DNA from 3 places in the Vibrio ostreae genome. Region 3 is predicted to be linked to each of the others. Evidence: predicted binding sites of a transcription regulator. Region 3 holds the regulator's gene; each other region holds the start of a gene.
The links. The regulator PurR, encoded in region 3, represses purine synthesis genes. The targets are predictions, from matches to a motif close to TNANGNAAACGTTTNCNTNA.
Positions count from the first base shown of each region.

Region 1 (3,284 bases), 660 kb from region 3:
GATCATCAACAACAATAAAACCTTCGCCATCGTGCTCAGGAGCTTTCAGAACATTCATGTCACGCTGGTGATCGTGGTCGTAGCTGGAGATACATACGGTATCTACATAACGAATACCCAGTTCGCGGGCCAGAATTGCTGCTGGTACCAGGCCACCTCGGCTCACACCCAGGATACCTTTCCATTGTTCTGCAGGCATTTGAAGTTGTGCCAGTTCACGGCAGTACTTCTGCATATTGTCCCAAGTGATAACGAATTTTTTGCTCATTGTGATAAACCTAACTTTAAAAAATGTAGTGGACTGCGCTTACGCAGCCACAATGTATTTAGCCGCGAAGATAATTGCCATCACCCAGACACTGAGTGATACGCTGCGACCTTTGCCACTCAGAAGCTTGATCACTGCGTAAGCGATAAAGCCCATTGAGATACCTTCTGCAATCGAGAAAGTCAGTGGCATCAGCAGACAGGTCACGACGGTTGGCGCCGCTTCGGTCAGGTCACGCCAGTCGATGCTAACCAGACCAGACAACATCAGAATCGCCACATAAAACAGCGCACCTGACGTTGCGTAAGCCGGAATCATACCCGCTAATGGCGAGAAGAATAGTGCAAGCACAAACAGAATGCCAACCACAACCGCAGTCAGACCGGTACGACCGCCTGCTGCGACACCTGATACACTCTCAACGTAAGAGGTAGTGTTTGAGGTACCCAGCAGAGCGCCCACTGAAGTTGCGGTAGAGTCCGCCAGCAGTGCGCGGTTAAGACGTGGAATTTTGCCGTCTTCGCCAATCAGGTTCGCTTTACTTGCCACACCCACCAGCGTACCGGCAGTGTCAAACAGATCGACGAACAAGAAGGCAAACACAACCGAAATCATGCCGACTTCAAATACAGAAGAGAAATCCAGTTGCAGGAATGTCGGCGCAATACTTGGTGGCGCAGACACAATGCCGCCCCACTGTACATCACCAAACAGCAGACCCAGTGCAGTAATCGCCAGGATTGCGATCATAACAGCACCTTTCACGTTGCGGTGGACCAGCGCGATGGTCAGGAAGAAGCCCAGAGAACCCAGCACTGCAGGCAGAGAAGTGATGCCACCCAGTGAAACCAGAGTTGCCGGGTTATCAACCACGATACCCGCATTCTTCAGCGCGATGAACGCCAGAAACAGGCCGATACCCGCCGAGATACCGGTGCGCAGCGACAATGGAATCGAGTTGATGATCCACTCACGAATCTTGAACAGACTCAGAATGATAAACAGCACGCCCGAGCAGAATACTGCTGCCAGCGCAACCTGCCAGGTGTAACCCATACCCAGTACAACTGAGTAAGTGAAGAATGCGTTCAGACCCATACCCGGCGCCTGTGCGATGGGGTAGTTAGCCACGAAGCCCATGATGAAACAGCCGACCGCCGCTGCCAGACAGGTCGCGACAAACACGGCGCCGTGATCCATTCCGGCGTCGGAAAGAATCGCAGGGTTAACAAAAATAATGTAAGCCATGGTCAGGAAGGTGGTGATCCCGGCAATGACTTCAGTGCGCACGTTAGTGCCATATTCACTGAGTTTGAATAGCCTTTCCAGCATGTTCGATTCCTAATAAAGGTAAAAGAGTAAACGGTTGCGTAATCGATTGGGCGCAGATTATAAAGTTATCAAATCACAAATTCCAGACAGAATTTATGGGAACGAGAAGCAGGCAGGAACAGAATAAGGCCAGAATGACACAAAAACGCGGGTTTTTAGAGCAAAAATACCAATTTTTTTAATGACTTGGAAAAATGAGATCCAACTCTCCCTTTACTGAATCAGCGCCAGGAGAGTTGCAGAATATACTTCAGTTGATCACATTTCAACCCCGCTAATTCATCACCTTGTTAGGCAACCAGGTGACCAGTTCCGGGAACAGCATACAGATGACCAGCACGGTGAACTGAACCAGAATGAATGGTGTCACCGACTTGTACAGATCCATCATCGTCACCCCTTTCGGCGCGATACCTTTCAGGTAGAACAAGGCAAAACCATAAGGTGGTGTCTGCACCGCAATCACGATGTTAAGAATCATCAGCACCCCGAACCAAATCGGGTCATAACCGAGCGATACGGCAACCGGCGTGAAAATCGGCGCACACATCAGTACGATGATGAACTCATCAATGATGAAACCCAGCAACAGCATGATCACCTGGAACATCATGATAATCACAATCGGCGGCAGGTCGAGGTCGCGGGTAAAGCCTGATACCATACCCTGAATCCCCATCAGCAAATGGAAATTACTGAATACCGACGCGCCGAGAATGATCCACATGGCCACACTAACCAGCATAGCGGTCTGCATACCTGAGCGTATCAACAACTCAGGCTTAAAGCGTTTAAACAGAATCGACAGCAGAATCGCCCCGACTACCCCCAGCGCACCGGATTCGGTTGGCGTCGCGATCCCGGCAATAATACTGCCCAGCACAATGACGATCAGCGCAAAAGAAGAGGCCCCATCGCGAATGGTCTTAAACATCTCATACCCTTTCGGGATCTCGATGTCGTTGTCACTGTCGAGCGGCGCACGCTCTGGGCGCATCTTACAGCTGATCACCACGTAAGCGATCAACAGAACAATAGTAATCAGCGCCGGAATCATAGCGCCAAGAAACATCTTGCCGACCGAGTTCTGCGTCGCCGAAGCAAACATGATCATCGGAATACTCGGCGGAATCAGGATCCCCAGCGAGCCTCCGGCCATGATCACCCCCAGCGCCAGCTTCTTATCGTAACCACGTTCCAACATAGGTTTGAGCGCGATCGAGCTTGAGGTCATGATACCGGCACCGATAATGCCCACCATGGCACCAATCATCGAACACACTCCAATGACGCTAATCGCCAGAGAACCACGCAGGCGGCCAATCAGCAGCTGGCTGGCATTAAACATCGCATCACCGATCCCGGAACGGGTCAGGATTTGCCCCATGTAGATATAGAGCGGGATAGCGAGCAGGATGAAATTAAAGAAGGTGCTTTCCACTGTAGTCGGAATGATGTTGAACATCGACTCGCCCCAGGTCAGGTAACCGACCCCCATGGCAATTCCGCCCAGTGCCAGGCCCACCTGAGCACCGAGGACAAACGCGGTCAGAATACAACCCAGTAACACCAGGGTTAACATCTCAATGCCCATTTGTGTTCTCCTTGTCAAAAACGCAATTCAACTGGTCGTTGTCGACCTTAAACGGCTGTTCGCTCAGATGGACGTGTTTGTGAACATCGC
Region 1 covers NZ_CP076643.1:82,288-85,571, reverse strand. Annotated here, with positions in the region: gene gpt (xanthine phosphoribosyltransferase) at 1-268, opposite strand, end outside; gene KNV97_RS06525 (NCS2 family permease) at 308-1,600, opposite strand; gene KNV97_RS06520 (TRAP transporter large permease) at 1,875-3,194, opposite strand; gene KNV97_RS06515 (TRAP transporter small permease subunit) at 3,184-3,284, opposite strand, start outside.
Region 1: a site for PurR is predicted at 1,623-1,642, ahead of KNV97_RS06525 (NCS2 family permease). Genes of this name have one in related genera too.

Region 2 (3,284 bases), 610 kb from region 3:
GAAGATGTTGAAGTCAATTTCCAGGAAGAGACCACACCGAATGACGTGGTATCGGTGATCGCGACTCAGCCATTGACCATGAATGAAATCTGGCAACGCATGAAGCCCGGAGAGTATAACCTGTTCCATTGTGGCGAGCTGATTGCAACCAATGTTGAGCAACTGGCGGATGTTGAGTTTGTACCGGGTAAACCGGGAGACCAGTCGCCGAAAGCGCCATTGGCGTAGCCCCGGCATCTGCCAGTCGTTGGGGCGGGTTGGGACAAATAAAAAGGGTTGATATGCTATCAACCCTTTTTTGTTGTCAACTTTGTCCCGGACGCAGACGGTTACTGGTCAGGATGGCCGTGGATGCCGAGCGGATTACCATCAAGATAGGCTTTACCGTCTTTCATCTCTAGGCGTCCTTCAACAAACCACTGGGTCACCAGTGGGTAGATGCGGTATTCCTGCTCCTGAACGCGTTTGGTCAGGCTATCCACCGTATCTTCATCGTAGATGGGTACACTGGCTTGCAGAATCACCGGGCCACCATCAAGTTGCTCGGTAACGAAATGAACACTGGTACCGTGCTCTTCATCACCGGCATGGATAGCGCGTTGATAGGTGTTCAACCCCGGGTATTTCGGCAACAGTGACGGGTGAATATTGATCATGCGCCCCATGTAATGGCGCACGAATTCACTGCTCAGAATTCGCATGTAACCGGCCAGAACTATCAGGTCCGGCTGATATTCATCGATCTGTTGCATCAGGGCGTGATCGAATGCATCACGCGTTTCAAACGCTTTTGGATCGACAAACACTGCAGCCGCACCTGCTTTTTTAGCCCGTTCTAAGCCATAAGCAGTTGCTTTGTTTGAAAAAACAGCCGTTACTTTGCCATCGCCAATACTTGTTTCACAAGCATCGATGATCGCTTGTAAATTGGTACCATTTCCTGAAACTAAAACAACAATACTTTTCATTGATTATTTGATCTCTACTTGCTCTTCATTTTCCTGAGCAGCGGCGATTTCACCAATAACCCATGCGGTTTCACCTTCTTGCTGCAGCAGTTCTACCGCAGCCTGAGCCTGATCTTTTGGCAGTGCAATCACAAGGCCGACACCACAGTTAAATGTACGGTACATTTCGTGAGTGTTTACATTGCCCTGCTGTTGCAGCCATGTGAAGATTGCAGGCCATTCCCAGCTCTTGCCGTCGATAACCGCTTTAGTGCCTTCTGGCAGTACGCGAGGAATGTTTTCCCAGAAACCACCACCAGTGATGTGAGAAATCGCATGAATGTCATGCTCAGCAATCAGTTTTAAACCTGATTTGATGTAAATTCGGGTTGGCTCCAGAAGGTGTTCGCCGATTGCTTTACCTTCCAGTAGCTCGTTTTTGTCAGCGCCGGATACTTCCAGGATCTTACGAACCAGAGAGTAGCCGTTTGAGTGAGGGCCGCTGGAGCCCACAGCAATCAGTGCGTCGCCGGCGGCAACTTTGCTGCCGTCAATGATATCTTCTTTTTCGACCACACCGACACAAAAACCTGCCACGTCATAGTCTTCACCTTCGTACATGCCTGGCATTTCAGCAGTTTCACCACCGATCAGGGCACAGCCAGCTTGCAGACAACCGTCAGCAATGCCGGATACTACGTCGGCTGCGGTATCCACGTCTAGTTTACCAGTTGCATAGTAGTCAAGGAAAAACAGTGGTTCAGCGCCTTGTACAATCAGGTCGTTTACACACATCGCAACCAGGTCGATACCAATGGTGTCATGCTTTTTCATATCCAAAGCAAGACGTAGTTTGGTACCCACACCATCCGTGCCTGACACCAGGACCGGTTGTTTGTATTTGGTTGGGAGTTCACACAATGCACCAAAGCCACCAATGCCACCCATTACCTCTGGGCGACGAGTACGCTTTACTGCACCTTTAATTCGTTCAACAAGCGCGTTGCCTGCATCGATATCTACGCCAGCATCTTTGTAGCTAAGAGAAGTGTTGTTGCCGCTCACGGGGAAAGTCCTCGATCTAGTTGGATATGAAAACGGCGTTATTCTACAGGGCTTAAAACAAAAAGGAAAACGTTTGCGTCAGTTTTTTTCTGCCATTTTTGTAACCTGAAATTTTTCCGCCAAATTTGATTTTTCCGCCTCGAACCGGATCCTGGATGAGGCAGGCTTGTGGGGCAAAGGTTATGTGGCACAAGGGCTAAAGGGCGGAATAAGCGCGCTGAATCGGGCCATGACAGCGCTAAAAATCCCGGACAAACGTCAACATAAGGAGAATTTCAGTGTATAATCGGAAAGTTTGATTAAATTATGCCGGAGATGGAAATGAAAGTTGTTGAAGTGAAACACCCTCTAGTGAAACATAAAATTGGCCTGATGCGAGAAGGTGATATCAGCACTAAACGTTTTCGTGAGTTAGCAACCGAAGTTGGCAGCCTGCTGACTTATGAGGCCACCGCTGACTTTGAAACTGAAACAGTCACCATTGAAGGCTGGAACGGCCCGGTTGAAGTAGAGCAAATTAAAGGTAAAAAAGTAACGGTAGTGCCGATTCTGCGTGCTGGTCTGGGCATGATGGATGGCGTTCTGGAGCACATGCCGAGCGCACGCATCAGCGTAGTCGGTATTTACCGTGATGAAGAGACACTTGAGCCGGTACCTTATTTCAATAAGCTGGCCTCGAACATGGAAGAGCGTATTGCTCTGGTGGTCGATCCTATGCTGGCGACCGGTGGTTCTATGATTGCAACCATCGATCTTCTGAAAGAGAAAGGCTGTAACCAGATTAAAGTTCTGGTGCTGGTGGCTGCGCCTGAAGGTGTTGAAGCTCTGGAAAAAGCGCACCCGGATGTTGAGCTGTACACAGCGGCTATCGATAAGAAACTTAATGATAAAGGTTATATCGTTCCAGGCCTGGGTGATGCCGGTGATAAGATCTTCGGTACTAAGTAAGCTTTAACGCGCTTGTTATCAATTGAAAAGGGAGCCAGTGGCTCCCTTTTTATTGGCAAATCATCGTGTTCGGCGTGATGGTACTATTTTTTCAGGCTCAGTGTGCCACCTTTGCGTGGCGTGACATTAGGCTTATGAGAGGTGTTGGAAACGTAACTTTTTGGTTTACGTGCAGCAGGCGCTTTGTCGCTGTAAGTCTTAGCGTTGTCGCGTTCTGCCTTGCCGTTCGACCGCTCTGACTGGCGCTGCTGGCCTTTTTTCGAGTTCGGTGCATGACGGTATTCATCGGCATTATGGCCGCGGAACGTTTTTGGGTTACGGCGT
Region 2 covers NZ_CP076643.1:134,507-137,790, forward strand. Annotated here, with positions in the region: gene KNV97_RS06760 (class II glutamine amidotransferase) at 1-228, shown strand, start outside; gene purN (phosphoribosylglycinamide formyltransferase) at 330-968, opposite strand; gene purM (phosphoribosylformylglycinamidine cyclo-ligase) at 972-2,012, opposite strand; gene upp (uracil phosphoribosyltransferase) at 2,334-2,960, shown strand; gene rluF (23S rRNA pseudouridine(2604) synthase RluF) at 3,044-3,284, opposite strand, start outside.
Region 2: a site for PurR is predicted at 2,074-2,093, ahead of purM (phosphoribosylformylglycinamidine cyclo-ligase). Genes of this name have one in related genera too.

Region 3 (3,284 bases):
TTGGGCAAGCTGAGTGCCGGCATTCAGATACACCGCAGTGCCAGGCAGCATTCCTAATTGGCTTACCCAATAATAACGGGTGGCTTTGATGGATGTCAGCCCCATAAGTAAGTTAATCAGAAAAAACGGAAACACCGGGATCAGGCGCAAGGAGAACAGGTAAAAGGCGCCATCACGATCCATACCGCGGTTGATGGTTTCCAACTTGGCCCCAAATCGCTTTTGCACCCATTCACGCAGCAGAAACCGACTGCTGAGAAAAGCCAGTGTGGCACCCAGGGTACTGGCAAATGAGACCAGCAGCAGGCTTAACCAAAAACCAAACAGCGCGGCCCCCAGTAGTGTGACAACCGCTGCGCCCGGAATAGATAATGCTGTGATCACCAGATAGCTGAAGAAATAGAGAGCGGCGGCTGAAATTAAATGGCTCTGAATATACTCATTGAGTAATGATTGCTGTAACTTCGCATTCTCCAGAGTCAGGGAAGGGCCCAATACAATACTGGCTGTTAAGATAATCCCGATAAGCAGAATTCCCCAAACCCACTTGCGACTCATATGTGCTCCTGATGGTGATAACCTGAAAGATAAATAGCGATGTTTTGCTAGATAATTAGTGAGACAGGTTTTATCGTGTTTTTCTTTCACCATAAACCAAATTTCACCCAACAACAAAAAAAGCACCCGCATTTGCGAGTGCTTTATTAAGTGAAGTTGCTCTGATTTTTAAGGGATTAAGACAAACGTTGTAACAACTCGTCGCGACGTGCCTGAGGGATTACTGACCAGTGCTTGCCCTCTATCGCGCCTTCCAGTGCCCACAGAAGTTCCAAACCGACATCTGAAGTATGTGACTGTCTAACTGCTTTGTAAGCTTCTACGGCGCCTTTTTCCTGCAAGTCTTCAACGCTTTGAATGCCGGCTTTTTTCAGCATTCGTTCTGTCGCTAATCGCAGGTTAGGTAAGTCTTTTAAACGATCTGGTTTTGCCTGGGCTTGTGTTTCCCGTTCTGCTTTTGCAACGGCAAGTGCAGCTTTAGCATCTTCCAGAATACGTCCGGTGTCTGACCAACAGTCTTCCGGTAACGCAAAATATTTGGTTACGACCGGGAAACCCCGCTTCTTATAAACATAGGGTTCGAAACCTTGTTGCTTAAATTTTGCAGTTGAAGCGTCGTCGGCACGTATGTGTAATTTATCATTAACTACTAATGCGAACATGGTGTCATCGACAAAAATGCCGAATCCGCCGAACATTGAACGAGATTTAACGCGTCCTAATTGTTCGAATAGCCGCATTGAATCTTTAAGTATTGGTTTATCCATGCTTTAAGTCTCGGTGTATTAATTAATACGCCACCAAAATCAGGTCCGAGAGAGTAGCAAAAGAATGCAGTATGTGTGTCAGTAGGGAGTCAACTTCGTAATTAATGCATTTTTGCCATCGGTAACCCCGCTACCTACCAGAAACTGGTTCAGGCCGGAGGCTTTGCGTCCCACCTTTTCAGATGGTTTGCCCTGTGCGTGACATCTCCTTTTTATCAAAGGATGATTAAATCATTGAATGAGTATCACATTTACAGTCTGCAAATGTGATACTCATTCTAAAGTTTATATTTAACGGGTGCAACAAAATTAACACAACTAACGCGTGCTCATATGGGATGCGATGCGTATTTTCGATAAAACCCTTATTTTGTCAAGTGTTTTACCGTATCACGTACTACTATTTCCGGATGCATCTCGAATACACGGCGCTCGTGTTCTTTATCCTTGATGCGCTCCAGCAGGATCTCAAATGCGTTTTTACCCACGCGACGTTTTGGCTGGTGGATAGTCGTCAGCGGTGGTGAGAAATATTCGGCTAATTCGATGTTGTCGTAACCAATCACAGACATATCATCCGGTACACGTACACCGCGTTGTTGCAGACGGCTGATCAGACCCAAAGCCATGGTGTCATTGAAACAGAACACGGCAGTTGGACGCTTATCCATGGCAATCAACTTGTCTGCCGCCAGTACAGCGGTATCACATTCGAAGTTACCTTCCAGGATCCAGTCTTCACATACCGGCAGATTGGCTTCAGCCATCGCACGACGGAAGCCCGCAATACGTTCCTGACAAGCCGCTTTGACAAAATGGCCGCTCAGACAGGCTATATCCTGATGTCCATGGTCAATCAGATATTTTGTCGCGAGGTAACCCCCTTCTTCTGAGTTGTCCATGATTTTATCGGCCTGAGAAGTTTCCGGGCCCCAGTCCATGATCACTTTCGGAATGTCTTTATGTGCTTCAAGCATTTCCAGCAGTTCTTCGGTCAGATCCGAACACATCACCAGCATGCCATCAACACGCTTTTCTGCCAGCATGCGGATGTAGTCACGTTGCTTTTCATAGATGCCGCCGGTGTTACATAAAATCAGCGTGTAACCCTGCCGGTAGCAGTAACTTTCTACGCCATCGATCACTTCTGAGAAAAACAGGTTGGTTGACTGGGTTACCAGCATACCGATCGTACGGGTGGTGTTGCATTTTAAGCTGCGAGCTACGGCACTTGGTGCATAATTCAGCTCTTTTACCGCTTCCATCACTTTTTCTTGTGTAGCTTCTGCAACGAAACGGGTTTTGTTAATTACGTGAGATACGGTTGTTGTTGAAACGCCGGCCAGGCGAGCAACGTCTTTAATCGTAGCCATAGGTTTGTCCTGTCGATGACTGCCGATGCAACAATATTGTGTCATGAACGGTATACGTCATGATGGATGTTGCCCGTTGAGCAGTATATCCCGCCGTTCGGGGGAAGCCATGCTCAGGTTCAGCAGCGGTTAGGCTTTTACACAAAGTGAAGCCTATAAGTAGTAAAAACACAAAAACCGCCCTTAAACAGCGGTTTGCATCTTAACGTTGTATTTTATCGTTTGCGGCCAAGATTCTAGACTGCAACGCTCTAAGTCGCAACGAAATTCATCGGATGAGTCTAAATTATCATCACTAAATCGGACCGGTTAGGTCACCTAAAGCGCTATAAAAGCCTGTTACTCGTTGGTGAGATAGGCTAAGTCGAGTTTTAATAACGCAACCAGCAGGTCAGTGACGGCCGCGTAAAATCCGAAGGTGTCATGCTCACGGCACCGCTGGGCAAATTGTGGCACCCAATTGATTAAACTGTTCTCGATAAAAATGGCCTGTTCAGCGAATGCCTGCTCCATATGGACCGGTTTCTCCAGCTCATTGCTGCGCATGATCATATGACCGAGAAAGTCGAGTTCCACCGCGATGTGA
Region 3 covers NZ_CP076643.1:739,546-742,829, forward strand. Annotated here, with positions in the region: gene KNV97_RS09525 (TVP38/TMEM64 family protein) at 1-558, opposite strand, end outside; gene KNV97_RS09530 (TfoX/Sxy family DNA transformation protein) at 735-1,325, opposite strand; cyclic di-GMP riboswitch class I at 1,443-1,527, opposite strand; gene purR (HTH-type transcriptional repressor PurR) at 1,691-2,698, opposite strand; gene torD (molecular chaperone TorD) at 3,038-3,284, opposite strand, start outside.